Regions from separate parts of the Carboxydocella sp. JDF658 genome, predicted to be linked through region 1. Evidence: riboswitches for the same ligand, from Rfam matches in the RefSeq annotation. Region 1 holds a riboswitch; each other region holds the start of a gene.

What was found. Region 1 has a riboswitch for cyclic di-GMP ahead of JDF658_RS10865 (hypothetical protein). Riboswitches for the same ligand answer to the same signal wherever they lie in the genome.
Region 2: linked by a shared signal. The riboswitch ahead of flgB (flagellar basal body rod protein FlgB) and the one ahead of JDF658_RS10865 (hypothetical protein) in region 1 are both predicted to bind cyclic di-GMP.
Region 3: linked by a shared signal. The riboswitch ahead of JDF658_RS01865 (transglutaminase family protein) and the one ahead of JDF658_RS10865 (hypothetical protein) in region 1 are both predicted to bind cyclic di-GMP.
Region 4: linked by a shared signal. The riboswitch ahead of JDF658_RS08265 (Flp family type IVb pilin) and the one ahead of JDF658_RS10865 (hypothetical protein) in region 1 are both predicted to bind cyclic di-GMP.

Annotation. Positions count from the first base shown of each region.
Region 1 covers NZ_BDLR01000082.1:1,019-8,368, reverse strand. Annotated here, with positions in the region: gene yqeK (bis(5'-nucleosyl)-tetraphosphatase (symmetrical) YqeK) at 1-457, opposite strand, end outside; gene JDF658_RS10870 (YbaK/EbsC family protein) at 585-1,067, shown strand; cyclic di-GMP riboswitch class I at 1,158-1,246, shown strand; gene JDF658_RS10865 (hypothetical protein) at 1,334-1,543, shown strand; gene JDF658_RS10860 (HD domain-containing phosphohydrolase) at 1,571-2,734, shown strand; gene JDF658_RS10855 (RNA-binding protein) at 2,775-3,029, opposite strand; gene nadD (nicotinate-nucleotide adenylyltransferase) at 3,111-3,719, opposite strand; gene JDF658_RS14625 (hypothetical protein) at 3,735-3,908, opposite strand; gene JDF658_RS10845 (glutamate-5-semialdehyde dehydrogenase) at 4,070-5,323, opposite strand; gene proB (glutamate 5-kinase) at 5,336-6,466, opposite strand; gene yhbY (ribosome assembly RNA-binding protein YhbY) at 6,494-6,787, opposite strand; partial or broken gene obgE (GTPase ObgE) at 7,167-7,350, opposite strand, start outside.
Region 2 covers NZ_BDLR01000060.1:45,038-52,387, reverse strand. Annotated here, with positions in the region: gene fliI (flagellar protein export ATPase FliI) at 1-388, opposite strand, end outside; gene JDF658_RS09730 (FliH/SctL family protein) at 345-1,157, opposite strand; gene fliG (flagellar motor switch protein FliG) at 1,150-2,154, opposite strand; gene fliF (flagellar basal-body MS-ring/collar protein FliF) at 2,166-3,704, opposite strand; gene fliE (flagellar hook-basal body complex protein FliE) at 3,733-4,035, opposite strand; gene flgC (flagellar basal body rod protein FlgC) at 4,058-4,510, opposite strand; gene flgB (flagellar basal body rod protein FlgB) at 4,514-4,939, opposite strand; cyclic di-GMP riboswitch class I at 4,992-5,077, opposite strand; gene codY (GTP-sensing pleiotropic transcriptional regulator CodY) at 5,298-6,080, opposite strand; gene hslU (ATP-dependent protease ATPase subunit HslU) at 6,117-7,350, opposite strand, start outside.
Region 3 covers NZ_BDLR01000005.1:108,423-115,772, forward strand. Annotated here, with positions in the region: gene JDF658_RS01855 (S8 family serine peptidase) at 1-927, shown strand, start outside; gene JDF658_RS01860 (S-layer homology domain-containing protein) at 1,060-2,787, shown strand; gene JDF658_RS01865 (transglutaminase family protein) at 2,835-3,713, opposite strand; cyclic di-GMP riboswitch class I at 3,841-3,930, opposite strand; gene JDF658_RS01870 (S8 family peptidase) at 4,064-5,125, shown strand; gene JDF658_RS01875 (hypothetical protein) at 5,135-6,142, opposite strand; gene JDF658_RS01880 (YveK family protein) at 6,375-7,049, shown strand; gene JDF658_RS01885 (CpsD/CapB family tyrosine-protein kinase) at 7,063-7,350, shown strand, end outside.
Region 4 covers NZ_BDLR01000045.1:44,353-51,702, forward strand. Annotated here, with positions in the region: gene JDF658_RS08250 (sensor histidine kinase) at 1-1,055, shown strand, start outside; gene JDF658_RS08255 (response regulator transcription factor) at 1,068-1,715, shown strand; gene JDF658_RS08260 (glycosyltransferase family A protein) at 1,765-2,214, shown strand; gene JDF658_RS14235 (Flp family type IVb pilin) at 2,292-2,453, shown strand; cyclic di-GMP riboswitch class I at 2,537-2,623, shown strand; gene JDF658_RS08265 (Flp family type IVb pilin) at 2,743-2,904, shown strand; gene JDF658_RS08270 (prepilin peptidase) at 2,981-3,484, shown strand; gene JDF658_RS08275 (TadE/TadG family type IV pilus assembly protein) at 3,496-3,885, shown strand; gene JDF658_RS08280 (TadE/TadG family type IV pilus assembly protein) at 3,898-4,812, shown strand; gene cpaB (Flp pilus assembly protein CpaB) at 4,824-5,567, shown strand; gene JDF658_RS08290 (response regulator) at 5,585-6,793, shown strand; partial or broken gene JDF658_RS14795 (CpaF family protein) at 6,810-7,350, shown strand, end outside.

The DNA of each region.
Region 1 (7,350 bases):
CGGCCAGATAGGCCCCTTCCAGATCCCGGCCTGCCAGCAGTCTCAATTCTTCCACTCCGGGGTAATCCCGTCCCGGTTCGATCATATCGGCCACAAACAACAGCTTGTCCAGAGCTGTCGCCTCCGGATGGCCCAGGGTATGACGGGCAATAGCCTGCAAAACTTGCTTGTCCCTGACCCCCTGTTCAGCCGCCAGCTGCGCTCCCACCGGCCCATGTAAAAGCATGGGTACAGCCAGCCAGTCGGCATCCAGTTCCAGCCCCTGCTGCCGGGCCAGTTCCAGCAGCCGCTCCGGAGGATAATCGCGGGCGACATCATGCCAGAGGGCCGCCTGTTCCGCCTTTTCCGGCTCCAGTCCGTGGGTAAGGGCCAAACGGCGGGCCTGCCGCCGCACCCCTTCAATATGCTGCCAGCGTTCTCCTTTTACTTGTTGTTGGATAAAGATAACTGCTTCCATCCCGGTTAACCCCTGTTGACAGTTTTCTCCGCCCATTATAGCATAAACAGGCAAAATTGGCGAGTGCCTTGCATTTTCTCCCATTTTTCTTTATACTGACACTAAAAAAGGAGATGAGGGGGAGACGATGGTGGTACAAACCCTGCAAAATCCAGTTCATCAACGGATTCAGGAATTTCTGGATCAATTCCAGCTGGGAATAAAGGTAATCGAGTTTGAGGTCAGTACCGAAACCAGTGAGCTGGCTGCCAGGGCGCTAGGGGTGACACCGGCCCAAATCGCTAAAAGCCTGGTATTCCTGGCTGATGACCAACCCCTGCTGGTAGTAACCTGTGGCGACCTGAGGGTGGATACCAAAAAATTAAAGGCCCTGACCGGAGCCCGCAAAATCCGTTTTGCCAACCCCGAACAGGCCCTGCACTATACCGGCCATCCCGCTGGCGGAGTTTGTCCCTTTGCTCTCTCCCAGCCCCTGCCGGTATATCTGGATATCAGTATGCAGAGATTTCCGCTGGTCTATGCTGCTGCCGGTACTCCCAATTCAGCTGTGCCAGTAACCCTGGAGCAATTGCAGGTTATTACCGGTGGTCAAGTGGTGGATGTATGTTAAAATATTCTTTATCCAGTATTGACATTTTTAGTTTAATTGTAATAAATTATATAGTAGAATAAATTTGTGTTACACAATAAAATGCAAAACAGTCGATAAAGGCAAACCCATCGAAAGGTGGGGGCGCAAAGCCATGGGTCTAAGGCCCCTCCAGGGGCTATGATTGCCAGGTTGCCGAAGCTGGAAAGCAGCGAGCATATAGACGCTCTGCCTTTCCATGGGCTTTCCTGGAAAGGCTTTTTCTATTTTTAAGGGGGTATCTTTTCATGGAACTGGAATGCAAATGTGGTTATCTCCACGTCTCTATGCAGACACTGATCATCAAAAGAGAACCAATTACCGGCAAACGCCGCATCATTTGTTCTTATTGCGGCAAACAAATTCCTATCCGTACTGTTGAACCCAAAACGTTTAAGAATCTAGTCCGGAAAAATGGTACCGCTGGCTATAATGCTAATCTGCTATTTCATGGATAATAAAATAGGGAAGGGGATACAATTTCAATGGATATCAAGTACATCAGCCTGTTCGCTGCCAAATACTCGGAAATACCAACCAAAGAAGTCATGATTGCAGCGATCAACACAATCATCCAGGCTGTTGAAGCAAAAGACAGTTATACAAAACATCACTCCCAGAAAGTAGCAGAGTATGCCAGAATCATTGCCCTGGAAATGGATCTTCCACAAGAACAGGTGGAACAAATCTATCTGGCCGCACTATTCCATGATATCGGCAAAATCGGAGTACCCGACCAAATATTAAGAAAACCAGATAAATTAACAGAAGAAGAAATGACCCTGCTTAAACAGCATCCTTTAATAGCATGTCGTATTCTGGAAGGATTTGAAAGTTTCCGGGAACTATTGCCTGCCATTGCTCAGCACCATGAATACTGGAATGGAAGCGGTTACCCCTATGGCCTGGTTGGTGAAACCATTGATTTAGGCGCCAGGATATTAGCAGTGGCAGATGCTTTTGATGCAATGACCAGTGACAGAGTATACCGTCCAGGAATGTCCCAGGAACAGGCAATCGGGATATTAATTCAAGAAGCAGGTAAACAATGGGACCCGCAGGTAGTAAATTGCTTCGTTAATTGGTGGGAGAAAACTTTTAACCCTGAAGGACACCATGATTGGCAGTATAAACATATAGTAGCACTTTATAAAAATTTTTTGGAGGATGTCACAAACGGAAAGGTAAAGTTAATCAGCGATGAAGAAATTAAACACCACGAACTCGATTACACCTATTTCACGAAAGTTTTTATTCAAAGCGTTTTTGATATATCTCAGGCCAGACAAATGTTTAGCAACTGGCTGACAAAAATTTTAGTACCACCGCATAAGCAAAGGATCTATTCCGTGGTTTTTTCTGAGTTAATCACAAATGTTGTAAAGCATGCTGGCCGGGGCCATGTACAATGGGGGTTAGATAATAGCTATAACATCATTATTACCATTAGAGACGAGGGAAAAGGGTTTGTGCTGGAAAAATTGCCACAATCCATCCTAATTAATGGTTTTTCCACCCGGAACTCCCTGGGAAGAGGTCTGCCGCTGGTTTTTAATCAATGTGAACAATTGCTTATCTCCTATACTGGAAAGGGTACCTTTATTTCAGTAAAACTGGCCTGTGAAAAGATTGCTGAAAAAGAATTTTAAAAGAAGACTGCCGACGTAAAGGTCGACAGTCTTCTTTTACTTACTGTAATTCCCTGGGTTTGGCCTCATTTACAGTGATTGTACGTCCCTGTAGCTCGGCCCCGTTCATCGCCTGAATCATGCGATCGTCATCGGCATCGTTGACTTCCACAAAACCGAAACCGCGACTGCGCCCGGTTTCCCGGTCAGTAATAATCCTGGCCCCCAGCACTTCCCCATGCTGGGAAAAGGCCCGGATTAAGTCATCCTGTTTAATGGCCCAGGGCAAATTGCCTACATACAATGTTGTCACCATGGTAACCCACCTCTCCAAAAATAAGTCTGCCTTTCAGGCAAGTTTAGTATTTGAATGGTGGGCGCAAAGTATGTGAGCAAATTAAAACCGGTACAGGTTATTATTAACAATAAATTTTTCTACCTCGGGATGAACCAGATACTTGATGCTTTTCCCCCGGGCCACCCGGGCCCGTATGTCCGAGGAGGAAATAGCCAGAGAGGGCACTGTAAAGGGCCGGATTCGCTGTCCCAGCTGCGTTCCCAGCCGTCCCTGCACCTCCCGCAATTGCTCCAGCTCAAAACCCGGCCTTGTCACAGCAATAAAATGACATAAGGCCAGCAATTCCCGCACTCGGTGCCAGGTCAGAATCTCCAGCACCGCATCGGCCCCGGTGATGAAATAGAGCTCCTGGTAATTCCCCTGGTCCAGCAGCTGCCGAACCGTATCGTATGTATATGAAGGCCCTGGCCTTTCCAGCTCCAGCAGGCAGAGCTGAAAACGGGGATTGTCCGCTATGGCCAGCCTGACCATCTCCGCCCGTAGTTCCGCCGCTGTCACTTTTGCCCCCTGTTTATGGGGGGGCTGGCCGGAGGGAACGAACAGCACCCGATCCAGCCCCAGTTCATCCGCAACTTCCTGAGCCACCACCAGGTGGCCTAGATGGATGGGATCAAAAGTCCCACCCATCACCGCAACCCGCTTATCCATGGTCCACTCCTTGCCTCACATTACCAGCAATTCCCGATAAACACTCCAGACCCGATCTTCTAGATGCTGGCGACAATCTTTGCACACACACCAGCAGGCTTCTGTTACTTCCCCATCTGCCAGAATCCAGCTACAGACCAGGTCAGCCTGCCCTTCCCTGCCACACAGTTGACAGTTCTTGCACACCATGGCCTTTCACCCCTTTGTCGCCGATTTGTAATAACAGCATAAGCGACAAAGGGCTGTCCGGACCAGTTCTTTTCCGGCAACCGCCAAAAATACCCCCTGAGCAGCAGAAAAGAGACTTGTTCTGTCATGTACTATCAAAAAACAAAAATATCTCCCGTTTACTACCTGATTTGACCTTCACCATAAACAATATACTTGATGGTTGTCAATTCCGTCAATCCCATCGGCCCCCTGGCATGCAATTTCTGGGTACTGATCCCAATTTCCGCCCCGAAACCGAACTGGAAACCATCAGTAAAACGGGTGGAGGCATTTACATAGACGGCAGCCGCATCCACTTCCTGCAGGAAGCGCCGGGCAGTAAAATAGTTGCTGGTCACAATCGCTTCTGAATGTTTGGTACCATACAGGTAGATATGCTCCAGAGCCTCATCCAGGGAATCCACTACCCGGATGGCCAGAATCAGATCAAGAAATTCCGTGGCCCAATCGTCCTCAGTAGCGGGTTGAATCCCCGGCACCAGACTCCGGGTGACAGGACAGCCCCTCAGCTCTACCCCCAGCTCCGTCAGCCTTTCTGCCAGGCCGGGCAAAAATTCGGCGGCTACCTCCCGGTGGACCAGCAGAGTCTCCATGGCATTGCAAACCGCCGGCCGCTGGGTTTTGGCGTTGATCACAATTTCCTCCGCCATGGCCAGATCGGCTTCCGCATCCACATAAACATGACAGTTGCCCACCCCGGTTTCAATTACCGGCACGCTGGCATTTTCCACCACCGTGCGAATCAGCCCGGCACCCCCCCGGGGAATGAGGACATCCAGATAGCCATTTAAACGCAACATAACATTGACCGCTTCCCGGTCAGTGATTTCTATCAGCTGAATAGCCCCTTCCGGCAGACCCACCTCCCGGGCCGCTCGGGAAATAATCCGGGCAATGGCGGTATTGGAATGAATGGCTTCCGAGCCGCCACGCAAAAGCACAGCATTGCCGGTTTTCAGGCAGAGAGCAGCCGCATCCACCGTGACATTGGGCCGGGCCTCATAGATTATGCCCACTACACCCAGCGGCACCCGCATTTGTCCGATCTGTAACCCATTGGGGCGGGTCCACATTTTTACCACTTCCCCAACCGGATCCGGCAAAGCGGCTACCTGGCGTAACCCTTCTGCCATGTCGGCAATGCGCTTTTCCGTCAACAACAACCGATCCAGCAGGGCCTGGGAGAGCCCCTTCTGCCGTCCTGCCTCCATATCCTGGGCATTGGCCCGCAATATCTCATCTGACCGCTGTTGCAAAGCCTCGGCCATGGCCAGTAAGGCTGCATTCTTGACATCAGTGCTGGCAGCTGCCAGCTGCCGGGCCGCCTTCTGGGCCAGTTTGGCTTTTTCCACTACATACTGCCGTACATCCATCCTATACCCTCCCTATAAAACCACCAGATTATCCCGGTGAATCACTTCATCATAGTTTTTATGACCTAATAGCCGTTCAATCGCCTCGGTTTTCAGACCCTTGATCTGCTCCAGCTCAGTAGCACTGTAGTTGACCAGTCCCCGGGCGATCTCCCGTCCTTCCCGGTCCACCACCGTTACCACCTGTCCCTCGCTGAAGCTGCCCTCTACCGCTAGCAAGCCGCTGGCTAACAGACTCTTGCGCCCCTTAACCAGAGCGCGGACAGCACCGTCATCCACTACCAGCCGCCCTTTCACACCAGGGCTGAAGGCAATCCAGCGCTTACGGGCCTGCAGGGGATGGTCCTGGGGTTTAAACCAGGTGCCAACCTCCTCTCCGGCCAGGATATCCTGAATCACTCCGGGCCGGGAACCATCAGCAATTACCATAGCCGTTCCGGAAGAAACAGCGATTTTGGCTGCCTGGATTTTAGTCGCCATTCCTCCGGTACCCAGCTGGGTCCCCGCTCCCCCGGCCATAGCCTCAATTTCCGGGGTAATCTCCGCTACCCAGTTGAGCAAACGGGCATCAGGCTGGCTGCGCGGATCAGCCTCATACAGGCCAGCGATATCGGAAAGCAAAATAAGCAGATCAGCTTCCACCAGACTGGCCACCAGGGCGGAAAGGGTATCATTGTCCCCGAACTTGATTTCCTCCACCGCCACCGCATCATTTTCATTTATGATTGGAATTACTTCCAGCTTCAGCAGGGTAAACAGGGCATTGCGAGCATTCAGAAACCGGGAACGATGGGCCACATCCTCCCGGGTCAGGAGAATCTGGGCCACCGTCTGACCATATTCGGCGAACAATTTTTCATACATATGCAATAATATCCCCTGTCCCACCGCAGCCGCGGCCTGCTTTTCCGGGATGGTGCGAGGCCGTCGTTTCAAACCCAGCTTGCCGATCCCGGCCCCTACTGCTCCGGAAGTAACCAGAATCACCTGTAAACCCCGGTTATGTAAATCAGCCAGCTGGTGCACCAGCGCCTCCATGTGCTGCAGGTTGAGCCGCCCGCTACTGTGGGTCAAGGTAGATGAACCAACCTTGACAACTACCCTTTTTACCTGCTTCAGATATCTCTTTCTCTCCTCAACCATCTTGCTCCCCTCCACACCGTAAATCGCTTATCCGGGTAATTGAATTTGCGGCTTTTGGGCCGGTCGATAGAAGAGGAGATTGTGCCCGATCATCTGTACCAGCTCGGCCCCGGTACCTTCTGCCAGCCGGCGAGCAATGTCTTCCTTTTCTTCGAGACAGTTTTTCAGCACCCGGACCTTGACCAGCTCGCGGGCCTCCAGAGTTTCATCCAGCTGCTGAATGACAGTGGGAGTGACCCCACCTTTACCAATCTGAACGGTGACGGGTTCTAAACTGCCCAATCCCCGGAGATAGCGTTTCTGTTTCCCTGTCAATACCATGAATTTTGCACCTCATTCGTTTAAGTTTGGCTTATATTATACCATAAAAAAAAGGGTCTCTCCACCCCGGTAGTTATCATCTGCATACATCGTTTCCAATCCCAGCTAATATTATTTTATGGAAGGAGGTAAGTCCAATGATAAAAAACGGTTTTTTCGGATTTATCCTGGCTGTTGTGACTGTTGTCTGGCACCTACTCCATTGCGCTCTCCCGGTAATTTTACCTCTCCTGGTCAGCCTTGGTATACTAGTACCGCAGCACTGGCATTTAATCAGTATTCCATGGCCTGTTACCGCTCTGGCCTCCATCTGGATTATATATTATTTATTACGTCGGCGGATAATTATTTTTTACGTTAGAAAATAAAAAGGCAGGCTTTACTCCTGCCATTCAAATTCCATATCCATAATCCTGACAGTATCCCCTTCCTGGATGCCAGCTTCCCGCAAAGCCCGATCCACGCCCAGCACCTCCAGGATTTTCTGGAAGCGGCGTACTGCTGCCTCATTGTTGAAGTCAGTGCGATGGAAATGCTTCTCCACTTCCTGGCCGCCGATTACC
Region 2 (7,350 bases), on a different contig from region 1:
TATGAACAGGATAAACCATACTGCCTTTTATTTCCCCTTTGCCATCGATAGGCTGGCCCAAACCGTCCAGGATGCGGCCCTGCAACTCTGGTCCAACGGGAATTTCCAGATTGCGCCCCAGAGCCAGCACCTCGCATCCCGGTCCTATCCCGCTGGTATCAGCCAGGGGCATCAGTAATACTTTCTTTTCCTTAAACCCCACCGCTTCGGCAAGAATCCTCGGACCGCCATTTCTACTGCTAATAGCACATATCTCCCCCAGTTGCACCCCGGGCCCATTGGCTTCAATAGTAAGGCCAATTATCTGAGTAACCCTACCCTTAACCCGGATCAATTCGGTGTTTTCAATTGACTCCAGATAGCGCCATTTCTTCGCTGTCCAGCTCATCTTCCATCACACCTTTTAAGCTTTCAGCCAGCAGCTGCATTTGCTCTTCCAGAATCGCTTCCACTCGGCCATACTGAGTTTCCAGAATCACACTACCAGGCGACAAACTGGAATCCGGTTGAATCCTTAGCTTGCGAAGGGTAGGATGATTGGCGATTATCTCATCCAGCCAGCCACTGACTTGCTCTACAGCCTGAGGGGCCACATACAAAATTCCTTGCTCACTGTCCAGCACTTTTTCCACTACTGCTTCAACCTGCCCGCGGAGATAGTCTGGATTAATTTCCGGCAGCGCTTTCAAAATGCGGGCAGAAATGGCTAGTACTAGTTCTACCATCAATTCCTCAGCTTCCTTGAGAGCCCGCCTTTTGTTTTCCGTAGCCGCCCTAATAATAGCTGTTAAAGCAGAAATTTTTTCTTCCCATTGCGCTAATGCCTGTTTTTGTCCTTCCTGCAGTCCCTGTTGAAAAGCCTGGGTGCGCAGGTTTTCCCCTTCTTGACGGGCATTGGCCAGAATGGCTTCCGCTTCATCATGGGCTTCAGCGATTATTACCTGAGCCTGTTCTTTAGCCTGGTTGATTAAATCCGCCACCATTTCTTCTGTTTCTTTTAAGATGCTTTCCCGGACCTTTTCCAGTTCTTCCGCATCTGGTTTAAATATTTCAGGTCCAGTTTCTTCCCCGGTTTCATTCAGCTGCAAAATTCTGAGCCGATGAACCGGCAAAGGAGCCAGATTAGCCACATGAGCAGATTTGATGACTTTAGACAATGATCTCATCTCCTCCCCCACGTGCTATGATGATTTCGCCAGCTTCTTCTAGCTTGCGGATAATGTTAACAATTCGCTGCTGCGCATCCTCGACATCCCGCAGACGGACCGGGCCCATAAACTCGATGTCCTCTTTGAGCATCTCCGCTGCCCGCTTGGACATATTGCGACGAATTTTGTTACCAACTTCTTCGCTGGCACCTTTCAGGGCAAGAGCCAGATCCTTGCTGTCAACCTCCCGCAGAACTTGCTGGATTGCCCGGTCATCCAGTAACACAATATCCTCGAAGACAAACATGCGCATTTTGATTTCTTCCGCCAGTTCTGGATTCTGAATTTCCAGGCTTTCCATAATCACCTTTTCGGTAGAACGATCCACGCGGTTCAATATATCTACAATGCTCTGTAATCCGCCGGCAGTAGTGTAGTCCTGGGCAAAAACAGATGACATCTTGCGCTCCAGAACCTTTTCAATTTCCTTGATAACCTCCGGTGACGTACGATCCATTAACGCTATCCGTCTCGCCACATCCACCTGAATTTCCGGCGGCATAGCCGACAGGAGCTGAGCTGACTGATCCGGATTTAAGTAAGCCATCACCAGCGCAATAGTTTGAGGATGCTCACCCTGAATGAAGTTCAATAACTGGGATGGATCAGATTTGCGAATAAAGTCAAATGGTCTAACCTGAAGGTTTAAGGTCAGTTTTTGGATAATGTCAATGGCTTTTTGAGTGCCCAGGGCTCGCTCCAGGATTTCCCGGGCATAGTCGATACCACCCTGGTTAATATACTCTTTGGCTATACAAAGCTGATGAAATTCACGCAACACCTGTTCCGTATATTCCCGGCTGACCTTGCGCAAATTGGCAATTTCAAAGGTCAGTTTCTCCACTTCATCTTCCTTCATTTTTTTCAGCACCTGAGCTGAGAGCTCAGGCCCAAGGGCTATTAGCAATATTGCTGCTTTCTGCTTTCCTGTTAGACCTTTGGCCAACTACATCACCTCTATTCCTCGGCCAACCAGGTGCGTAACAACCCGGCCACATTTTCCGGTTCTTTTTTGGCCAGTTGCTCAATTTCTTCCTGAATTTTTTCCAGTTCAGATTTTTCTTGGGTCTTTTCAATGCTGACGCCGGCCAGAAGCTGTTCCACCGAAACCGGCTCAGGCTGTATTCCGCCTTTAGGAGTTAACACCTTCTTAAGCATGAAAGCAAGCCAGATTAGAACTATCGCAATCCCCGCCCAGATTGCTATCTGTTTGTAAAGTTCCATTTTTTCAGCTTTTGTCAGCTCAGCTGCCAGAGCCTGTTGATCAGATGTATCGAAAGGAATGGCGGTGACTTTAATCATATCACCACGAGCAGTATCAACACCCAGGGCGCTGGCAACAACTTCCTGCACCGCTCCTACTTGATCCTCTTTTACCCTTTGCCCATCCACCATCACTGCTACTGACAGGCGCTTAATTGAGCCAGGCGCTACGACACGATGTTCTTGAGTACGGTCAATCTCATAGTTGCGGATTTTATTGCTCTTATTGCTTTCACTGCTGTTATTCTGCTGAGTTATTTGCTGATAACCGGGGATATTTGTGGTCGTTCCGGGAACTCCCTGCGGAATAGTACTGCTGCCCTTCTGGTTTTCTTCCTGAATCTGCTCTGACCGCGTTACTTTATCTCCCCAGTCCTCTTTGTTGATTTCAACCCGGTCAAAGTCCAGTTCAGCAGTCACTCTAACCACTGCCTTACCCTGTCCAAAAACCCGGTCCAGCATAGACTGGGCTGATTTTTCCATATCCTTTTCCAGCTGCTGTTTTAATTCCAGCTGGGATGCTGTTAGCTTCGAACTATTTTTCTCTTCACTGCCCAGATTAATATCATCACTTAAACTCTGCATATTGGAATCAACAATTGTTACATTTTCCGGCTTTAAACCTTTAACACTATTGGCTACCAGACGGATCAGGCCCACTACCTGCTCTTCTTTTAATTTCTGGTAGGGTTTCAGTTTCAGCATTACTGCCGCTCTAGCTTCCTGTTCGTTCTCCAGGGCAAACAAACTGTTCTGCGGCAATACAATATGAACCCGCGCCTGCTCAACCTCATTCATTCGCATGATAGTGCGGGTCAGTTCTCCTTCCAATGCCCGCTGGTATTTGGCCTGACGATCGGTATCTGTCTCCCCGAATTTAGGCTGGTCGAATAATTCAAAACCCACCACGCCACCAGTAGGTACACCATCACTGGCCAGTTTTAAGCGAATAGAAGCTTGCTGGTCAGCGGGTACCAGGATGGTCTTGCCATCCGCTGAAACCTGATATGGCACTTTCATCTCATCCAGTTTGGCTGTGATGGCACCAGCGTCGGCTGCTTCCAGGTTAGTAAAAAGGGGCTGATAATCAGGCTGCCGGTAAAAATACAAAATCGCCCCAATGGCTACAACAACAGTCACTGCCGCCGCCAGGGCCAGTATTTTCTGGGTTTGGTTGGCCTGTTGCCAGAATTGCATCAGTTTTTCCCTGACTTTGGCATATAACTCTTTCATATCCACCTTCCTCACTAACCTTTAACTTTTATACCTGCATGCGCATGATTTCCTGATAGGCCTCAATTACCTTATTGCGTATTTGTACCGTTAATTGCAAAGCCAGATTAGCTTTTTCCCCAATAATCATTACGGTGTGCAAATCAGGGGCCTGACCGGTCAAGAGTTGCATCCTGGCGGCATCGCTCTGTTTTTGCAACTCATCCACTTTGGCCAAATTGGCAGCCAGTATTTCACTAAAACTGGGACCCTCACTGTTAGTAACAGTTTTTGTTTTATCCAACCCCAGGGGTTGAGCCAATCCGCTGCTTTGGATTGCTTCGATTTTCATTCTTTCACCCCTTTTCCGCTAATTAACGGCCAATATCCAGAGCCTTGACCGCCATGGACTTAGCAGCATTCAAGGCGGTAACATTGGCTTCATAAGCTCTCGTAGCTGAAATCATGTCTACCATTTCCGTCACTACATTCACATTCGGCATTGTCACATACCCCTGGTTATCGGCATCCGGATGCTGGGGGTTGTAAACTCTGGGTAAAGGACTCTGGTCTTCTGCAACCTGAACTACCCTAACTCCCTTTCCCGCAGGAACAGGTTTTTGCTGCCCCAGAGCATTCTGTAAAGCCTGGGCAAAGGTAAGCTCATCGGCCCGCTCTGCAAAAACTACCATTTGCCGCCGATAAGGGCCTCCGTTCTGCGTTCTGGTAGTATTAACATTAGCCAGATTGTTGGAAATAACATCTAGCCGCAACCTCTGGGCCGTCAATCCTGAAGCACTGATTTCCAGACTGTCAAACCAGCTCATTAATTAGCGCCTCCCTTCGGAGATCACATATTTCAGCTTGGCAATTTCCGCTCCAATTTGTCTGGATAAAGCTTCATAATAAATGGTGTTTTTCGCCAGTTCAGCCATTTCCAAATCAATATCTACATTGTTACCATCATTTCGGAGAGAAGTATCCTCCTGCCGGACAAGCTGAGGTTGAACAGCCACAATTGGGACAGAACCAATGGGCAAATGTTTAGCATCCGTTCTGACACCTGCAAGGGTAGTCTTTTCTCCCTGTCCTAACGCTGCAGCCAGAACCTCTTCAAAAACCACATCACTGCGTTTAAAACCAGGTGTGCTCACATTAGCAATGTTATTGCTTAAAACCTGATGCCGCAGGCTGGCTGCATCCAGACCCCGTTCTAAAAAATTGATTGTCGAAAGATTGAGAATGCGCTCGATCATCTCGCTATCCCTCCAAAAAATAAACCCGGCAGAGGCCAGGGCAAGAGAACCCTTTGGTAACCCGGCTGCCATACTCATCTGAGCTACAGGCCCGTGGCTTTGCGTCTTGGCCTTTCGACCAAGTTGCCCTGAGCAAAGGACAGGACTTTAGTCCCATATTATTGCTTTTTGTTTAACCATTTTCGTTTTTCTTCTTTTTTTGTCATCTTATGTCGCATTATATATTCGCCGCAGCTGGCGAAATTCCTTTCTCTTATCAATAAAATATCAAGCTTTACCTTAAAAAATATAGTATTTGTTGCTGGAAAGACAAGAAAAAAAACCACCAGTAAGGTGGTTTTTCATCGTTTTCTAAAAATTAGTGTTTTAGCTTTTTTAGTTCTTCCAGCAGCCGATCATTTAATACCCGGATATAAGTGCCTTTCATTCCCAGGGATTTGGACTCAATCACACCTGCGCTTTCAAATTTTCGCAGAGCGTTTACAATTACCGAACGCGTAATACCTACCCGGTCAGCAATTTTGCTGGCCACCAGCAATCCTTCTTCCCCGCCCAGTTCCTCAAAAATATGCTCAACTGCCTCCAGTTCCGAGAAGGACAGGGTAGCCAGAGCGATTTGAACAGCCGCTTTTTTCCTTGCTTCTTCTTCTACTCGCTCGGCTTTAGATCTGAGGATTTCCATTCCAATAACAGTCGCACCATATTCGGCCAGGATTAAATCGGCATTACTGAATTCAGTATTAAATTTAGCCAGGACCAGAGTGCCCAGGCGGTCACCGCCACCCAGTATGGGAACTACCGTTGTACGCTTCCCACTGAATATACAGGTATGCCCGCCTTCAAAAACACAGGTGTTGGCCCGCTGGTGAAAATCAGTACAAGTATCAGAAACTTTAAGCAGAGCCTCATTGTATGCCTCAGGAAACCGCTCTGCCTGTTCCACGATCTGAACCATGGTGTCACATTCGAATTTTTTCATAAACGCATGGCCCAGTACTTTTCCTCTTCTTCCCACAATGTAAACATTGGCATCTACACAATCACACAAAACTTTGGCCATTTCTTCAAAATCTACAGGGTTGCCCGCTGCTTTCTGTAAAAGTCGGTTGATCTTCCTCGTCTTCTCTAAAAGTATTTCCATTTCTTCCATTCCTGCTGTCCCTCCAAAGAATAGTGTTTATAAAATATATCGGCTCAAATCCCGATTTTGCACCACATCAGCCAGCTTTTTTCTGACATATTCGGCATCAATAGTAATATGTTTTTCCTCAGTTTCCGGAGCAGCAAAGGCAATATCTTCCAGAACTTTTTCCAAAATAGTGTGTAATCTTCGTGCCCCGATATTCTCTGTTTCTTCATTTACAGTATAAGCTATTTTCGCTATTTCAGCAAGGGCATTTTCAGAGAATTTAACTTCTATGCCTTCTGTAGCCAGCAAAGCTGTATATTGCTTGATTAATGAGTTCTGCGGCTCAATTAAAATTTGTAAAAAATCCTGTTCACTCAATGGTTCTAATTCAACACGGATTGGAAATCTTCCTTGCAGTTCTGGAATCAAATCCGATGGTTTCGCAACATGAAAGGCACCAGCAGCAATGAAGAGCATGTGATCTGTTTTGATGGCCCCATATTTGGTCATGACGGTTGAACCTTCCACAATCGGCAATATATCCCGCTGAACCCCACCCCGCGACACATCTGGCCCACCAGTCTGTTCCCTGGCTGCAATCTTGTCAATTTCGTCCAGAAAAATTATTCCTGTTTCTTCTGCTCGCTCAATCGCTGCTGCAATCACTTCATCCATATCAATGAGTTTCTGTGCCTCTTCCTGCATCAATATTCTTCTCGCTTCCGCTACAGTTACTTTCCGTTTTCGCTTCTTCCTGGGCAGGAAGCCGCTTAGCATATCCTGAATATTCAAACCCATATCCTCAATGCTTCCCGAAAAAACTTCCACCACCGGGCGGTTAGTTTCTTCGATTTCGATTTCAATCAACATATTATCCAGCTTGCCTGCTTTTAGTAACTGGCGCTGATGAACCCGCTGGAGTTCATCTTGTTCTGATACCTGTACCGGTTCCTGCTCTTCCTGATTGCTACCAAAAAACAATTCGAAAGGATTTTTGCGGTTCAAATTTTGCTGAGTTCGAGGGGCAATTATGTCCAGTAACCGCTCCTCAGCCAGTTCATAGGCGCGTTCTTCCACTTCCTGCATTTTTTCTTCTTTGACCATGCGAATGGACGTTTCCACCAGATCCCTTACCATTGCCTCTACATCCCGGCCAACATAACCGATTTCCGTAAATTTCGTAACCTCCACTTTAACAAAAGGAGCATTCACCAGTTTGGCAATCCGACGAGCTATTTCGGTTTTACCCACTCCGGTTGGACCGATCATAATAATATTTTTA
Region 3 (7,350 bases), on a different contig from region 1:
CGGAAAGTGCCTGTGGGTGAACACCAGTTAACGGTATATGCGCTTGATGGTATGGGTAACCTGGGAGAACTGAGGCAAATAGTAAAGGTTGTACCAACGGTAACTATCCTTGAGCCACCGGCGGGAACAGTAGCCAGGCATCAGGTGCGGGTACGGGCTGTGTTTTCACCTAATGCGGTGATCGAAGGGGCGGAATTTTATGTAGATGGCATTAAGCGGGAAGAGGCCCGAGTGACAGCTAATGAAGTGGAATTTAGCTGGGACAGCGGTGAGGTCAGTCAAAGTGGATTATCAGTGCATACCCTGAAAATTATCGGTATTACTGCTACAGGTATGACTGGAACAGGCAGTGTTCAGGTTAAGGTGCGCAATCCAGTAGTGCAAATTTATGCCCCGGCAGCTGGCAGTGTACTGGGCGGAGATACTGTCGATGTTTTTGTGCAAGCCAGTGACCAGGAAGGAATAGAACGGGTCGAGATGTTTTGGGACGAAGAACTTATTGGCAGTATAGCTGGTGGCACTCAACCATACCGGTTTGCCTTATCACTTAAGGAGAAAAGGGCGGGAAGCCATATTCTTAAAGCTATTGCCTACACACCAGGGGGCAGACGGGCTATAAGTCCGGCGGTAAAGGTGCAAAAAGGGGTGGAGATCCTGTGGCTCAGTCCCATTCCGGGGACGAGAATTTGGGGGAAAAAAGAAGTCAAGGTGCGATTCGGTGAGCCGGTTAGCCGGGCAGAGCTGCTGGTAAATGATCAGCGACTGGGAATCAGATACCCGAATGGTACGGGTCCGGTAAGTTGGACGCTGGATGCTGCAGCGTATCCGGACTTGACGGTATTGGTGCTAAAAGTGCTGGCTCTGGCAGCAGAAGAACGAATTATCAGCTCAATGATTGTGCCATTAACGGTGGACAGCCAGGCATGAGAAAAACGCAAGCTGCAGGTTTTTGTCGAAATATGACTAAAAATATTTGCTTAACCAGAGCAGGAAAATCAAAACAAATATAGAAAAAGAAATTTATTGTATAGAATATTCTGCAGAAAGGGGCTGAAAAGTTTGCATAAAAAAATAATTTCCGTCATTTGCATCCTATTCTTGCTGTTGACGGGATTTTTTCCTGCGCGGCAGGCAGGGGCAGCTGAAGACAAGGCTGGTGTGGGCTATGTGGCCCTGGGGGATTCGCTGGCCCTGGGTGTAGGCAGCTCTAAAAGTTATGTCCAGAGATTTTACGAGCAAATAAAAGACAGGCGGGGCGTCAAGGAATTGACCCTGATCGCAGAAGAACAGGCAACCAGCAGGGATCTGCTCCGGTTTGTTACCGATCCGGCCAATCGGGAAGCGATCAAAAAGGCCAGGGTGATTACCATCTGGTTTGGCGCCCATGATTTCATGCAGGCAGTGAGACGCAATCCCCACAATTACCGGCAGGCCGGAAATGAGTTGAAAGAGAACTTGATTACTGCGGTGCAATTAATAAGGTCTATTAATACCGGTAAGGACACTACCATCTATCTGCTCAACTTCTACAACCCGGCACCCGGAGAAAAAGTTCCAGGGGTGAGAGCTACCGACCCGGCAGAGAAAAAGTATGAAGCCTTTGATTTGTTGATTCCTTACCTGAATGGTTTTATTGCTGATGCCGTGAAACAGGTCAACAGTGACCCCTATATGCCTCCTGTGGTGATTGTGGATGTGTTCAAGTCCCTGCAGGAGCTGGGGGTGGCCAAATATCTTGGCAAAGGAAAGGATCCCATTTATCAGGACTATAATAATGCTCATCTCTCCGATGCCGGGCACCAGGCAGTAGCTGAGGCACTGTTTAAAGCGCCGGTAAGTATCCGGCCGGGCAGGCCGCTGGCTCCTTCCCGGGTGGAGGAGTTTTCCCTGCCGACTAACGGGGCAGCAGTAAGTGCAGACCAGGGGCGCCTGGCAGTGGATTTCGGCAATGCCAGCTTGCCGGCCAATGCCTTGCTGTATGTTAAGACCTATGAAGAGCCTCCTTTTATCGTTAGGGGAGAATTGTTAAGTCCGGTTTATGATCTGGTTCTGTCCTTCAAGCCGCCACAAGCCTTCAAAATTAGCTTTAAGCTGGATCAGAGCAAAGTTCAGGGTGAAAAAAATATTTATCTCTTCGAATTTAAAGGCAATGGTCAAAAACTGAAAGTCCGGCAGCAAAATTTTGATGCTGCTACCGGGACCATTACTGCCAGTATTAAACGAGGCGGTTTATACGGGGTAGTAGCTGTGAAGAACAGTTTCCCCGATACTGCTAAACACTGGGCCAGAGGGGAGATCGAAAAAATCGCCGGGTTGGCCGTAATCGATGGAGATGAGCAGGGATACTTCCGGCCAGAGCAGCCGGTTGCCCGGGCAGAAGCGGCTAAAATGCTGGTGGAAGCCACAGGAGCAGAAATAGAGGATAGCGCCACTGCGACCTTCTCTGATGTCCAGAGTTCGGCCTGGTATGCGCCCTATGTGGCTGCAGCGGCCAAAGCCGGACTGATGCAGGGGTATCAGGGCAAGTTTCGGCCAGGGGATAAGTTAACCCGGCAGGAGCTGGCAGTGATCCTGGAACGGGCTTATGGGAGCAAAATCAAGGGCGGAAATGGCGGTAAGCTGGAGAGCTACAGCGACCGGCAGCAGGTAGCCACCTGGGCGCAGGGAGCAGTGAACAAACTGGTGGAAGCCGGCATCCTGAAAGGACGGAAAAAAGATAAACTGGCTCCGGCAGGAGTGACGACAAGAGCTGAACTGGCAGCATTGCTGGCCAGATTGATGTCATAAGGGAAAAAGCGGTACCAGGCCGTAAGGCGAGGTACCGCTTTTGCAGTTTATCGGTATTCTTCCGCCCGGTGGTAGCGGTAGAACTGGCTGTAGGACATGGAGAAGTAGAGGGTTTGGGCACGCGGGATAAATCGGTTGCCCGCCAGGTAACCGGCATCCCAGGTAGGGTCCAGGGGTTGCCATTTGCCGTCCAGCAGGACTTCGGCCCAGGCGTGTTCGTACCAGACGCGGTCATAGGCCTGGCCCACCACTACCCTGGCCGGCAGGTTAGCGGCGCGCAGGAGAGCTACCGTCAGATTGGCATAATCCAGGCAGAGGCCCTTGCGGCTGGCCAGGGTGGCCAGGGCGCCTGAACCGGGACCATAAAGTTGCTGGCTGCTGAGGCGAACAGCATCATAGGCTATATTGCTGGTTACCCAGCGGTAAATATTATAGGCTTTTGGTCTGGCGCCAGCGTTTTTGCCAGCCAGATCCTGAGCCAGTTTACGCACAACGGGATGGTCGCTTTCCACGCCACTGCCAGGCAGGAGATAACGTCGGTCCGGCAAGTCGATAGCTTCCAGACGTGCTTCAGCCTCGACCTGGTAGAGGAAAGCAGCACCGGCCGGGAGATAAACGGTCAGGTAATACTGGCCGCTGCCAAAGCGCAACCAGAAGGAACCAGTGATAGCACCGTTACGGACCGGGAAGTAATAGGCGGCGCGGTCATCGCCGCGACGGATTTCCACCAGTACCTGTCCGGCAGGCAAGTTCTGACCCTGAATCAGCAATTGTCCCGGTTGAGCGGGATTGATTTTTACCTTTACCAATTCGGAAGTTAAGGGTTCCAGCCACCTGACACCAGGCTGGGCAGCTGCCCAGGCCGGCACTGCGGCTATTAGCCAGAGCAGAAACAGGAGAATCAGACTCACGCTTCGCTTCCTCATAAAATATCGCCCCCAGCGGGAAGGGAAAGCCGGGGGCGCGTACAGTAAAGGGTGGGAAAGAAACAGCCTGCTTTCCACTGGAAAGCAGGCTGCTCAAAATGGCTATAGTGCCATTACCCTTTGCCATATGAGCAGCCTGGCAATCATAGTTCCCGACGGGAACCTTAGACCCATGGCTTTGCGCCCCAGGCTTTCGCCTGGTTTGCCCGTTGTCTTCTGTTCTTACCCAATATATTCGGGGTTAAATGGAAAAATCCTGCCTCTGGCAAGAAGTTCTAATTTAATAGAAAAATCGCCAATTTAACGACAGCGGAATATAATGCAACAAAAAGACAGAGGAGGCAAACCGGATGGAAGGCAAGAAGCGTTATATTCTCAAACTGGAAGAACGTTACTGGCGACGGCGGCGTGAAGGCTTACTGCGCTCTCTTTCCGGCAAGATAGTCCGCAGTTTTGAAACTATGCCTTATCTGGTAATTGAATTGAACCAGACTGAAGTTGAGCAGATACGGAACCTGCGCGGGGTAATGGAAGTTTTTGAAGATGAACAGGCCACCACCCAGGAACAGCAAATACCCTGGGGGGTGGCGGTGCTGGCAGGCCCGCAGGTGGCGAGCCAGCTGGGGGTCAATGGTTCAGGAGTAAGGGTAGGGGTGCTGGATACAGGAATTGATTTACAGCATCCTGATTTGAAGGTGGCCGGAGGGATTGCGCTGACAGGGGACAGCTTCCAGGATGATAATGGTCATGGCACCCATGTGGCCGGGATAATAGCGGCTCAGGACAATAGCCAAGGGGTAGTCGGGATTGCCCCGGGGGTCGAGCTCTTTGCTATCAAGGCCCTGAACAGTGCGGGGAGCGGCTGGTACAGCGACATAGCGGCTGGTCTGGAATGGGCCATCAAAAACCGGCTGGATATAGTCAACCTGAGCCTGGGAGGAAAACAGAACAATCCCCTTTTGCGGTATGCGGTGAAAAGAGCAGCCAGAGCGGGAATCCTGCTAATGGCTGCGGCGGGCAATGCTGGGAACGAAGAAGGAAAAGGGGATACCGTTCTCTATCCGGCCAGGTATCCGGAAGTGATGGCCGTAGGAGCGATTGACCGTCAGTGGCAACGGGCTCCCTTTTCCAGCACTGGCCCGGCCCTGGATCTGGTAGCGCCGGGGGTGGAGATTCTCAGTACTATACCGGGGGGAGATTATAAGGTGATGAGCGGAACATCGATGGCCAGTCCCCATATCACCGGGCTGGCAGCCTTATTGAAATCCGCCTATCCCAGGCTGAAAGCGAAAGAGATCAGGCAACGGCTGACAGCTGGTGCAATTGATCTGGGCAGTAAAGGATGGGACAGCTGGTATGGCTATGGGCTGCCCACTGGCATCCAGGTTCTGGGCAAAAGAAAACCCCGCTAAGCGGGGTTTTCAGTTTGCGGCCAGCAATCTTTGCAGACCGGCCAGGGTGTCACTGACCAGCAGGGCCAGGGGTTTGCTGAGGGCCTGGATTTGCTGCTGGGGTGGTAAAGTGGTCAGGGGTTTTTGCAGTAATAGTTTTTGCTCTGCTTCTGGCAAGCGATAGAATTCGTAGAGGAAGCGGGCAGCCAGCTCATTGCGATTCCAGCCCACCAGTTTGTTGACGATGATCACAGTCAGTTGCTCTCGACCGGTATCAGGGGTGAGGTCCGGCAAAAGGGCCTGTATTTGCGCATCAGGAACGGTTTTGAGTTGAGCTAGCACCATCTGATCCAGCTGGGCCCGGCTCAGCTGCTTGGCCTGGCTGGCCAGGGCCAGAGCCACCGTTTCCGCACCGGTAGTACCGGGTTGCCGGGCCTGCAGCTGGGCGACAGGAGCGACCGGTTTCTGGTTAACCGGGGCGGGAGCCGGCGGGGCTGGTGTGGCTTTTTTGGCAGCCGCCTCTTTGATTTGTTCCTCCAGCTCCTGCCATTGCTCCACACTGAGCAGGCCCTTGTCCACAAATTGCAGTAACTGGGCCTGAGACAAGCCTCCCTGCTGATAGAGGGGCAGTAAATCCGAGGTAGTAAGCCGGCCCTGGGTTAGGAGCAACTGAAAGGTATCGAAGTTTTCCCCGTTGATTTTCCCTCTGGCTACAGCCTGCAATTCTCGCATGCGCTGCCGGGCCTGTCGGGTCTGTTCTGCCAGGGTTATTACTTCAGGATGGTCGACAGTGCTGGCCGCCTGGGCAGCGGTGATACTTGGACCGCGAAAGTTTTTGTAGTAGTTGAGCCAGTGGGGATCGGTGGACCATTCGCTTTTATACTGGTACCAGTATACTGCGGTTGACAACCAAAAGCAGGCGGTAAGCCCCAGAGAAATCAGGGTTGGGCGGATTTTGCGCCTTTCCAGTAAGAGCAGGCTGAGGATGAAAGCTATTAATGATAGGACAACCAGAGTCAAGAAAATATATAAGGACAACAGTCTCACCCCGATTTATGTTTATATATTCAAATTTTAACATAAAGCGAAGATATTATATGTCGAAATATGATAGAGAAAAGAAGGAAAACTGAAAAATTTTCGACAAAAAACGAGAAAATTTGTCGATAAAAAAATAGAATTGCATACACAATTCGACATAAAATCAGGGGGGATTTAGTTATAATAAAAAATGATAAAAATGATTTTAAATAAACGAGGAGGCATGACAGTGCAGCTGGAAGAGGAAATTGACCTGCGCGAGCTGGGGCAAATACTGTGGAAACACAAATTGCTTTTAATCGTAATCCCTCTGATTGCGGTAATAACCAGCGGGATTCTCAGTTTTTTTGTGTTGCCACCGGTATATGAGGCATCAGCGACCTTACTGGTTAATAAAGGTGGCCAGAAATTGATTCGGGATGACTATACCAGCTTGCTGGCTGCCAAGGAGCTGGTGAAAACCTATAACGAAATTGTGAAAAGCCGCACAGTGGCGGAAAAAGTGGCCCAGAATCTGGGCGGGGAACTGAAACCGGAAGAAATCCAGGAGATGCTGAAAGTTAGTTTGCTAAAGGATACCATCATGCTGACCATCAGTGCCGAGGATACCAACCAGGAACGGGTGGCTCATCTGGTGAATACTGTCGCCTATGTTTTTGCCGATCAGATCAAGGATATGATGGCGGTAGACAATGTGAAGGTGGTTGACCCGGCGGTACGGCCGGAAAAACCCATCAAGCCAAAAAAGGCGCTGAATATGGCTATGGCTCTGGTACTGGGGTTAATGGTAGCTGCGGGCTTGATCTTCTTGCTGGAATTCCTGGATGACAGTCTCAAGACACCGGAAGATGTAGAAAAATATCTGGAAATCCCAGTGCTGGGCATCATTCCCCGCCGGGATTAAGGGAGGGCAGATAATGGAACGGCTAATCGTGGACAAGGAACCGAAATCCCCCGTAGCGGAAGCATACCGGCGGCTGCGCACCAATATCCAGTATGCCAATGTGGCCCATGAACTGAAAACAATACTGTTTACCAGCGCTGGCCCGGGTGAGGGGAAGTCTTCGGTAGCGGCCAATTATGCCGCCCTGGTGGCCCAGCAGAAAAAGGAAGTAATCCTGGTGGATTGTGATTTGCGCAGGCCCAGTTTGCACAGGATCTTTGACTTAAAAAACAGCCGGGGATTGACCAATGTCATGACCCAT
Region 4 (7,350 bases), on a different contig from region 1:
CGGAAACAGCCCGCAAGGAAGTGGTACGGCTGGAACGGGAACTGGTCCTGCTGGAAAACCAGGTCAATGATGTAATTAAGGCGGTAGATATACTGGAATTGAAAGTCAAGCAGGCCAGGTTACGGCTGGCAGAAGTGGATAGCAGCCTGGGCAAATATTCAGAAGCGGAAGTAAAACGGGCCTATGATACTGCCAGTGAGCTTCAGACCCAATTGCTGCTGTTACGGGAACGGGAAAACCAGCTGCGCTCCAAACGGGACCAGCTGCAGGTGACATTGAAAAACATGCAGCAAACGGTAGCCAAGGCGGAGAATCTGGCTTCCCAGGTGGCTGTGGTCATGGATTTCCTTTCGGGAAGTCTGAATGAGGTCAACAATCAGTTAGAAGGGCTGGCACAAAAACAAAACCTGAGTATCCGGGTGATCAAGGCCCAGGAGGAAGAAAGAAAACGGGTGGCCCGGGAAATCCATGACGGACCGGCTCAGGCCATTGCCAATATTGTTTTGCGCATGGAATTTTGTGAGAAATTGCTCGAACTGAAGCCAGACAAAGTTAAAGGGGAACTGCAGAGTCTGAAAGAGCTGGTACGCAATACCCTGCAGGATATTCGTAAAATCATTTTTGACCTCAGGCCCATGGCTTTAGATGACCTGGGTCTGGTTCCGGCTTTGCGTCGCTATCTGGAGGATTATAAGAGCAAATATAATTTAAACACGGAATTTATCTTCTTTGGTTATGAAAGGCGCCTGGATAATGCGGTGGAAGTAGGACTGTTTCGCGTGGTCCAGGAAGCCCTCAATAATGTCTGGAAACATGCCCGGGCCAGCAAAGTTATAGTGCGGCTGGAAATGGGCCGGGATAGTGTTAACATCCTGATCAAGGATGATGGCCAGGGGTTTGATGTGGAACAAGCCCTGGCCAACAAGCAACGGGAGAGCCTGGGTTTGACCAGTATGCGGGAAAGGGTGGAACTGTTAGGAGGCACTTTCATCCTGCGCAGTCGACCAGGGCAGGGGACGGAGATTCTGCTGAAAGTACCGCTCAACGAAGGATAGGGAGGTTTAGCTATGGGGATAGTGAGGATTTTGCTGGTAGATGACCATCCTCTGATCCGGGAAGGCTTACGCAAGGTACTGGCTCTAGAGCCCAACCTGGAGGTGGTGGGGGAAGCGGGAGATGGGGCGGAGGCAGTGGCGAAGGCCCGGGAATGTCTTCCCGATCTTGTTTTGATGGATATCAACATGCCCCGTACTGATGGTATTCAGGCTATCCGCCAGTTGAAACAGCTGATGCCCCGGGTGAAGATCATCGCTCTAACAGTAGCGGTGGATGAACGGGCACCGGAGGTGATTAAGGCCGGGGTAGCAGGCTACCTGCTCAAGGACATCAGTGCTGATAACTTGCTGGCGGCAGTGGCCACAGTAACCGGGGGTGGAACCGTGATTGCTCCGGAGGTAATGGAAAAAATCAGCCACATGATGACCCGTCTGCAGGAACAACAGCTTTTGCAACAGCTTACCCGACGGGAAAGGGATATTCTGGGCATGGTGGCTCAGGGTTTGACCAACCGGGAAATCGGGGAAAGGTTGTTCATCAGTGAGAAGACTGTAAAAAATCATCTGACCCATCTTTTTAAAAAAATCGGGGTGGAAGACCGGACCCAGGCGGCGCTGTTTGCTGTGCGCATGGGACTGACCGAGGAACCCAATTCCTGAAGGCAGCATATCATGGCATAGACAAAAATCCCGGAGTGGGGTGGATTATATGTCATGGTGGCTGCCCTTTTTCTGTTTGCTGGGCTTAGTGGGCTTGCTGCTGTGGGGACTGTTTTACAGCCGCCGTCAACAACGGCAACCACAAATGAATGGGATTTCCGTGGTGCTATTGACCAGGAATAATGTGACTAATCTGGAAGGGGTGGTACGCTGGCTGCTGCAATACGAGTATCGTTATCACTGGTTGCTGCAGATTATCATCATTGACCAGGGGTCCTGGGATCAGACTCTGGCCATTGCCGATAAACTGGCGCGGGAACATTTTAATCTGCTGGTAGTAGAGCAAAAGTGGTTTCCGCTCATATCGCCTCGCCGTCTGGCCTATCTGGCAGCCCGCTACCAGCGGGTGGTTTTTCTGGATTTGCGGCAGCGGCAACAGGGGAAACGGGAATTGCAGACATTGTTGCGAATTTTTAATGAGCAGGCTTTTGGGACTTAAGATCCATAGACTAATACCCCTTCATTTATGTATACTAAAAGTAGGAGCCTGAAAGGCGAAGCGGAGGAGGGACCGGTATGGGAAAAGTTCAACGGTTTTGGCGGGAGGAGAAGGGGCAGGCTTTAAGTGAGTACACGCTGATTATCTCTCTGGTTGCAGCAGCTCTAGTATTATCTTTAATATTGTTTAAAGATAAAATTAAACCTTTGTACGAAAAAAACCATTTGTCTGGGACCTAAGTCCTAGAAAAATTAAAGCTGCGGTCCCATAGACATTTGTCCTAATTGGGTATATACTAAAATCAGAACAAGGCAATAAGACACAACGATAAAGGCAAACCCGGTGAAAGCCGGGGGCGCAAAGCCATGGGTCTAAGGCGTATAAGCGCTATGACTGCCAGGCTGCCGAATTGTGGAAGGTCGGTTTGTGACCCCCTTTCGCCGGGCAGCCGGTAAAAGGGGGTTTTTAGGTGTTGTGTCTTATGCATAAGGGTGAAAAAGAGCGAAGTTTAGCAAGGAGGGATTTGGTATGAACATCATCAAAAGATTGTGGAAAGAGGAGTCTGGTCAGGCAATGACCGAGTATGGTCTGATTATTGCTTTGGTGGCGGCGGCTCTGGTTGTAACGGTAATAGCTTTCAAGGATAAGATTAAGGCGGTATTTGAAGGACTAAGCTTTAGTGCTAGCTAAAAAAACCCCAAGGCCCTACGCGGTAGGCCGAGTGCCTCGGTGTAGGGCCCTATTTTTCCCGGGCGGAGGGATGAGTTTGTTCTGGGTTATCATCACACTTGCCATTTATTATGACTGGCGCTATCGGCGCATTCCCAACTGGCTGGTACTGTATACCCTGCCTCTGATCTGGGGCTGGCACTATTACCAGGGCGGTTGGCCTGAATTGAAAGGCTCTTTGCTGGGCTGGCTGGTTGGTCTGGGTCTACTAATCCTGCCCTTTCTGGTAGGTGGAATGGGTGCAGGAGATGTGAAATTCCTGGCGGCCATCGGTGCCTGGGCAGGGGGAAAAGTGGCGTTATATACTTTTCTGGCAGGGGCCATTCTAGGGGGACTTTGGCTGTGTGGCCGACTCCTCTGGCAACAGGGCTGGGCCGGGTTTAAACAAACCTGGTCTAAAGCAGGTGCCAGGCTGTTTGTTGGTCTCTTTACCGGCCAGTGGTGGAAGGAAGAAACCAGCCAGACAGATCCGACGGCTATCCCCTATGCCATTCCTCTCAGCCTGGGCTATTTACTGGTGACACTCTGGTTAGGTAGGTGAGGAAAATGGGGATGGGAAGAAAAAGAGGGGAAAGGGGACAGGCACTGGTGGAAATGGCCCTTGTTCTGCCTCTTTTATTAATGTTGCTCTTTGGCATTATTGAATTCGGTCGCATTTTCCATGCCTATCTGACGGTGAACAATGGGGCCCGGGAGGGGGCGCGTCTGGCAGTGGTGGGGGCCCAGGATACAGCTATTATCGCCAGGATTAAAGATACAGCTGTGGGCCTGGATAGCAGTAAACTGCAAATCACCATCGCTCCTGCCTATAGCAATCGCCTGCGGGGGCAACCGGTAACGGTGCAGGTTTCCTACCCGGTACAAATCTTTGCCCCCATTATCGGTGAAATTATCGGTAACCCCTATACAGTAAGTGGCAGTGTGCAGATGCGGATGGAGTAGGGGGGAGGAAAGATGAAGAGCAAAGAGAGCGGAGAAAGAGGGACGGCAATCGTGCTGGTGGCCCTGGCTCTGACGGGGCTGCTGGGGATGGTGGCGATGGTAGCTGATTTTGGCCAGTATTATCTCTGGGAAAACCGCCTGCAGACCATGGCCGATGCGGCGGCTTTGGCCGGGGTGCAGGAATTGCCGGATCATCCGGATGCAGCTGTGGCGGTAGCAGAACAATATCTGGCTGCCAATGGTGGTACAGAGTTACTTACGAAAGAGATTACCATTGGAGCTGATAACAAATCCATTACTGTGAATTTGAGCAAAGAAGTGAATTTTGCTTTTGCTCCGGTGCTGGGAGTAGAAAAAGGGCAGGTCAGCAGACGGGCGACAGCCCGGGTAGCCCCTGTTAAAGCCATGAAGGGTCTGGCCCCGCTGGCAGTAAAACAACAGAATTTTGTTTTTGGCCAGGAATATATCCTCAAAAACGGGGGCGGTGCTGGTGATAATGGCTGGTATGGGGCTGTTGCTTTAGGTGGACGCGGGGCTTCAACTTATGAAGATAATTTAAAATACGGTTACCAGGGAGTTATCGCTATTGGAGATATAATCGAGACGGAACCGGGGAATATGTCAGGGCCAACCCGACGGGGCATTCAGTACCGGCTGGGGACTATGACCGATAACAGTACCCCGGATAACATTGATCCCAACAGCCCCCGGCTTTTATATGTACCGGTAATTGACGATATACCCAAAAACGGTCGCTCTACCGCCCGGGTGGTAGGGTTTGCGGCATTTTTATTGAAAAATGAATTGCCCGGCAATGGCAATGATTGCCAAATAAAAGGTTATTTTGTCAGGGTCATTGTACCAGCAGAGCAACTGGATGACACTAGTGCTGGTTTCGGGTTATATGGGACCAGGCTGAGCGAGTAGGGGGAAAGAGCATGACACCGAAGAAATTGTTTGTTCTGGCTTTAATCTGCGGGCTGGGGGCAGCTCTGGCCACCAATTATTATTTGCAAACCATGAAAAAACAGATCAATAATGTAGTAACCGGCGAAGTAGTGGTTGCCAGGACGGAAATACCGGCCAAAACTGTGATCACCCAGGAGATGGTGGAAAAAAAGGTGTTACCGAAAGAGTATATTCATGCTCAGGCGGAACGGGATCTGAAAAAGGTAGTAGGCCGGATTACTCTGGATCGGATTGTGAGCGGGGAACAGGTTTTGGGGCCAAAACTGGTAGGCAAAGATGCCTACAAAGAAGGGCTAGCCTACACTGTACCTAAAGGTAAACGGGCCCTTACTATTGGAGTTAATAACATTACCGCATTGAATGGGCTGCTCAAACCCGGAGACCGGGTGGATGTGATTACCGTAATGAGTGTGCCGGTTATGGAAAACAACCAGGTGGTAGAGCGGCCTCTCGCCAAAGTTTATCTGGAAAATGTGGAGGTGCTGGCTGTTGACAGCCAGCTCACATCTGAGCTAAATACCCTGGAGCAAAAAGCGGAAAAAAGCAAAACCGATGGGGTAAAATCTGTGACCCTGGCGGTGACACCGGAGGAAGCGGCCAAACTGGCTCTGATTAACCGTAACGGGGTCATTCAGTTAGCCCTGCGTTCCCCTGTGGACCAGGATAAAAACAATGTGACTCCGTATCTTTCCACTGATTACAAGCTGAGATAGCGTGAGGGGGAAATCCCATGGGTAAGATCAGGATTATGATTGTGGATGATTATGCCGAGACCAGAGAAAATGTTAAGCGGCTCTTATATTTTGAAGACGATATGGAAATTGTCGGGGAAGCAGGAGACGGGAAAGAAGCGGTAGAAAAAGCGGAAAAACTGCGCCCGGATATTATCCTGATGGACATCAATATGCCGGTAATGGATGGGATTGAGGCTACAGAAACCATCTCCCTTCGGGTACCTACGGCGGCTATCATCATCATGTCAGTACAGGGGGAACAGGAATATCTGAAAAAAGCCATGATGGCCGGGGCCCGCGAGTATATGATCAAGCCTTTTTCCAGTGATGAATTGACAGAAACCATTCGCCGGGTGTATGACCTGGAGAAAAAGCGACGGGTCAACTTACATGTTGAAGATACGGCGAAAAAGCGGGAACCCCAGGTGGTAGTCGTTTTCAGTACTAAAGGTGGGGTGGGCAAGACTACTATTGCCACCAACCTGGCAGTAGCACTGGCCCAGGAGAGCCGGGGCAAAGTGGTACTGGTGGACCTGGATTTACAATTTGGCGATGTGGCGGTAATGATGAACATTGTGCCCAGACGGACCATCACCGAGCTGGTGCAGGAAATTGCTCACCTGGATAAGGAGACCATGGAAAGTTATTTGATCGAGCATCCCTCCGGGATCAAGGTTTTGCCAGCACCCAGCCGGCCGGAATATGCTGAGCTGGTGATTGCTGCTCATGTGGAGAAGATTATCAATCAGCTGAAGGAAGAATACGATTACATTATCATCGATACACCGCCCTTTTTCCATGAGACCAACTTGACGGCCCTGGATATGTGTAATCAGATTTTGCTTATCCTGGCCCTGGACCTGCCGACTATCAAAAATGTCAAACTCAGTCTGGAAGTACTGGATTCCCTGCATCACAAAGGCAAAGTTAAACTGGTGCTCAACCGCTCTTCTGGCGATATTGGCATCAATTATCAGGATGTGGAGAAAAGCCTGGGCATGTTAATTGCCGCCCATATACCCAGTGATGGCCGGGTGGTGGTGGCAGCGGTTAACCGGGGAATTCCCTTTGTGGTCTCTGATCCCCGTACCAAAATCTCTCAGGCCATACGCGACCTGGCCCACCTGGTAATCAGTGATCAGGGGTATCAGGAGGATTTGCAGAAAAAAGAGAAGAAAGGGGTCTTTTCCAGATGGTTTGGCTAAAGGAAGGTGAGACAGAATGTCCCTCTTGAAGCGTCTGGAAAAAGAAAAGGGCAGTGAAGGGGAAAAAAGCCGGGAACACAGCGGGTTTAGTGGAGCTTCCGCTCCTAAAGTTACCCGGGACCCCTATGCTGATTTGAAGGTACGCATTCATAAGGAAGTTATCAATGAACTGGAAGAAGAAATCAGCAAGGGCGGGAAAATGGAAGACCTGGATGAAGCTAAACTGGCCCAGCAAATTGAAGATGTGGTGCAGACTTTCCTGGATAAGGAGGCAGCCTTCATCCCCCGGCAGGACCGGCAGAAAATCGTGCAGGAAATCATCGATGAGGTGCTGGGGTTTGGTCCCATCAACCCCTTGATTAATGATCCTACTGTTTCGGAGATCATGGTCAATGGGCCCAATCAGGTTTATGTAGAGCGTAAAGGGAAACTGGAATTAACGGATATTAAATTCAGGGATAATGACCATGTTTTGCATATTATCGAAAAAATTGTAGCCCCTATTGGCCGTCGGATCGATGAATCCATGCCCATGGTGGATGCTCGTTTGCCGGATG